DNA from 2 places in the Paenibacillus sp. FSL W7-1088 genome. Region 1 is predicted to be linked to the other one. Evidence: predicted binding sites of a transcription regulator. Region 1 holds the regulator's gene; the other holds the start of a gene.
The links. Region 1 encodes Rex, which represses fermentation and respiration genes when NADH is low (regulators of the CRP and FNR family bind a similar motif). Its sites were predicted from a motif close to TTGTGAAATATTTCACAA; they were not measured.
Positions count from the first base shown of each region.

Region 2: a site for Rex is predicted at 1,282-1,299, ahead of MKY42_RS19175 (cytochrome ubiquinol oxidase subunit I). Genes of this name have one in related genera too.

Region 1 is NZ_CP150216.1:4,667,578-4,669,786, forward strand. It holds gene MKY42_RS20965 (amidohydrolase) at 1-818, opposite strand, end outside; gene MKY42_RS20970 (redox-sensing transcriptional repressor Rex) at 805-1,458, opposite strand; gene dinG (ATP-dependent DNA helicase DinG) at 1,686-2,209, opposite strand, start outside.
Region 2 is NZ_CP150216.1:4,293,945-4,296,153, forward strand. It holds gene MKY42_RS19175 (cytochrome ubiquinol oxidase subunit I) at 1-1,116, opposite strand, end outside; gene MKY42_RS19180 (redoxin domain-containing protein) at 1,738-2,209, opposite strand, start outside.

The sequences.
Region 1 (2,209 bases):
TGGGACACTGCTACATCATGCTTTGCGAGAATCTCGATCTCTTCATCATTCAGATGTACCGCGTGTGCAACCAGAGAAGGACGGGAGAAAAATCCTAGCTTCTCCAGATGTGCGACTGGACGCAGTCCGTAATCAGCCACGTTCTGCTCCACTTCGCGAAGCGTTTCAGACATATGCGTATGCAAAGGCAGATTCAGGTCATGAGCAACCTGTACCAGCTTCTCTATGTAATCCGGAGGGCAAGTGTAAGGTGCGTGTGGAGAGATTACGGTTGTAATTCTTCCGTCTGCTTGTCCATTCCATTGACGAGCAAATGCGGCGGACTCTTCCAGCTTGCGCAGTTGTTCTTCTTCTGAGCAAAGTCCGATGACCCCACGTGCCAGAGCAGCCCGAACGCCGGATTGTTCCACCACTTTCGCAACCTGATCCATATGATCATACATATCCAGGAAAGCTGTTGTTCCACCTTTCAACATTTCAAGCACGGATAGGGATGTACCCCAATAAACGTCTTCAGACGTCATTTTGGCTTCCATCGGCCACATTTTCTCCTGCAACCATACTTGTAACGCCAGATCGTCTCCATGGCCTCTCAGAAGCGACATGGCCGCATGACCATGCGTATTGATCAGACCCGGCAAGAAGAACAGTCCTTTTCCGTCCACCTTTGTCAGACTTTCGTCTCCTTCCGGCAATGTCTCACCAATATGCACAATCTTGTCATTCTCTACAACCATAAAGCCTTGAACCACGTTCCAATTCGCGCCTTCACTCACGGCAAATTTGCCGTTGTGAATTACCCATCTATTTGTCGTCATCTTCCTCGTCGTCCTTTCCATTCTCCAAGTAATAAGCCAGACTAAGCAAATCCGTCGTAAAATCGGCATGGTGAATGCGAATATGCGGCGGGGTCTTCAGGATGGTTGGCGCAAAGTTAAGAATTGCTTCAATTCCTGACTCAATCAGCTGATCCGCAACATTTTGGGCTTCCGTATCCGGAACCGTGATGATACCGATGCGTATGTTATCCTTTTTGACCGAATCCGTTAATTCATTCATCGGCTGCACCGTCAAACTGTTGATTTGACTCCCAATCTTCGGACCATAGGCATCAAATACAGCGACAATCTTCATGTTGTCTTTGAGGTAAGCATTGTAATTGGACAAGGCATGTCCCAAATTACCAGCTCCGACAAGAGCCACATTGATCTGCTGGTCTATTTTTAAAATATGGCGAATTTTCTCGATGAGATATGAAACGTCATACCCGATTCCTTTACGACCAAAGTCACCGAAGTAAGCCAAGTCTTTACGAATCTGGGCCGGATTCAAATCCAACCTCAGTCCAAGTTCTTGTGAAGAAACCGTATTGACTTCGCGCTGATGCAGTTCATTCAAATAACGCAAGTAAACAGGCAATCTGCGCACCACGGCTTCCGAAATTTTATCTGATTTCATTCAATTGCTCCCCCTTACCAAAGCCACGATAGATAGATGAAAAGATGAGCACCCTGTCTAAAACGATGCAACATGATTTCTGAATTAAACAGGATGCTCCTTGTTATATAATGGATAATTGCTTTATTCGCCTTACTCGCATATCCATGAAACGAATACATGATATTACTCAATTTTACAGCCAATCAGTGGCGTCATGCAATAATGGAAGCTACAAAGCGTATCTGTTATTGTTGCTCTTCAGTGGGTCTCTCGAGCCATTCCGAAATGCGTGGAACCATCTGCTCAGTGAGCATGTGCTCCATTTTGGGACCAGGTAATGAGTATAAAAAGTACTTGCCATAATACGCTTCAATAACGCGTGTATCGTATACAATTACAATGCCTCTGTCTTTGCCTGTACGAACCAGTCTGCCAAATCCCTGTTTGAAGCGGATGACAGCTTGTGGTACGGACAGCTTCATAAACGGGTTTTTCTTCTGCTGCTGCAAAAGCTCGCTCTTCGCTTCGACCAATGGATGATTCGGTGGCTGGAATGGCAGTCTGACAATCGCAAGACAGGTCAGAGCCTCTCCTGGAATGTCCACCCCTTCCCAGAAGCTGCTTGTGCCAAGAAGCACCGTTGCTTTCGCATCTTGGAAGCGGCGTGTAAGCTTGGAACGGCTGCCGCTGTCCACCCCTTGCCCCAGCAAAGATATTTCATTGCCTGACAAAGCCTCTTTGAGCGGGTCATAGACCTGGCGCAGCATGC
Region 2 (2,209 bases), 370 kb from region 1:
GCCCAGCTCAACCCCGAGAAAAGCCATCGGTGCGCCTAGCGCTATAATCCCAAGCAGCCACTTGTTCAGCTCATTGCGCTTTTTCCAGAACACAAACAGGAAATACAGAACCGAGATAACCAGCAGCGTAAATCCGATTCCCGCCATTAAATCAAACAGGTAGTGAACGAGCAGCGGCGGCCATTCGTCCTTCGGAAACTCCTCCAGTCCAGTTACTTCGGCATTAAAGTCACTAAAGGCCAGGAAGCTGAGCAGTTTCGGCAGGTGAAGAGCCCCTATAATTTCATGCTCCGCATTCAGCCATCCCAATAAAATCAAATCTGCGCCACTTTCCGTCTCAAAATGCCATTCTGCTGCTGCAAGTTTCTCCGGCTGATGCTCAGCCAGAAACTTGGCGGACACATCTCCCGCTAACGTGTTTAGTAAGCCGAATAGCAGAACCACCGCCATCATGAGATTCAAGGCTTTTTTGTGGTAGGCAGACGCCCCTTTTCTCAGCATTGCAAAGGCTGCAATTCCGGCCAACAGAGCAGCTCCTGTCAAATAGGCCGAGCTTAATACATGAAACACCTTGGAGAACGTCGCCGTATTCAGCATCGCCTGCACCGGGTTAACCGCTGTGAATTGGCCTGCTTCCATCACAAAGCCTCCAGGCTGGTTCATGAAGCCGTTCACCGTCGTAATAAACACAGCCGACATCCCTGCACCGGTGACAATGGGAATCGTCAGCAGCCAGTGGATGTATGGATTTTTGAATCGATCCCACGTATACAAATAAATGCCCAGGAAGATGGCTTCAAAAAAGAACGCGAATACTTCCATAAATAACGGAAGTGCAATGACATTGCCTGCCAGTTTCATAAAATTAGGCCACACCAGGGCCAGCTGCAGTGAAATCGCAGTACCAGTCACCACACCAACCGCCACAGAAATGACAAACCCTCTTGACCACCTCTTCGCCATCAGTGTGTAATGAGGGTCCTTCTTGCGAATCCCCATGAACTCAGCAATTGCGATCATTAGGGGTATACCGACGCCAAGTGTCGCAAAAATAGCGTGGAAGCCCAGTGTCATTCCTGTCACCAGCTTGCTCCACATCACCGTATCGATTGCCATACTTTACTGCCTCCTTTCAAACTCTGTTCGATATTTGTACTGATTTGAATCTTTTACTTATTAGGTCAGTCAGCCCTCGGACTGCGTTCTATATCAGGTTGATAGAAGCCCACTAGACTGATTCAGAGTTTATCTACAAACCATTCCTCCATCGTTGTATGTACAAAGAGAATTTTTTCACAAAGTAAGAGACGAAGGAAGCTTTACCACACCATCATTGTGTATTGCCACATAGTAACTGGACTGAGCATGGGTTGGCGAGCTGTGTTTTACCTGATACTGAAGGGCCAAAGTACTTAACGGGACCTAATAGTTAAAATTATTATATCTTTGTGAATTAGCAATTCAATCACTGACACGTCTTCGTCCCTAAATGTTCAAGAAAGGATCAACTCTTTCTGACAACTCGGTGAAAAGCATTAAAAGCACCCAAAGGGGCTATTGATTCATCAGGCACAACCGTGGTATTGCGATTTTCCATTCTACTATGCATGCAAGATGTTCGGAAAAATCGTTCACGTTTGCCTGGATTCTCATTGCAGCTTACAAATAAAACAAAAAAAGCCGCTCCTATAGCGACTTCTCGACTTGTTTTGTTCATAAGCATACATCTTGCAAAGCTCAATTCTTTTGCTGTACGGTCTGCTCCAGCCATTGCTGCAAGGGAATATCCTTGGTCAACTCACCGAGCAGAATGTGACTGAATATACCTTCCTGATCTATGATCATGGTCGCTGGCAACCCGGTGATGCGATATAGACCGGAGACCTTTCCGGTCACATCAATGATAACAGGGAAATCGAATTGCTGTTTCTCCATAAATTCACGAATGGTGCCCTTCGCTTCCCCCACGTTGACAAACAGGGTCTCTACATCGTTTTGATATGTCTGAGCGATCTGATTAATCATTGGCATTTCCCTCACACAGGGCGTGCACCATGAAGCCCAGAAGTTAATCATGACGACTTTGCCCCGATAATCGGAGAGCTTCACCTGTTCTCCTGCTGAGTTAACCGCAGTGAATTCGGGGGCAATTACGCCTGCTTCAATAGCACTGGTCCTTTTGGACTCGGATGATGAAGTCCCCTGATAA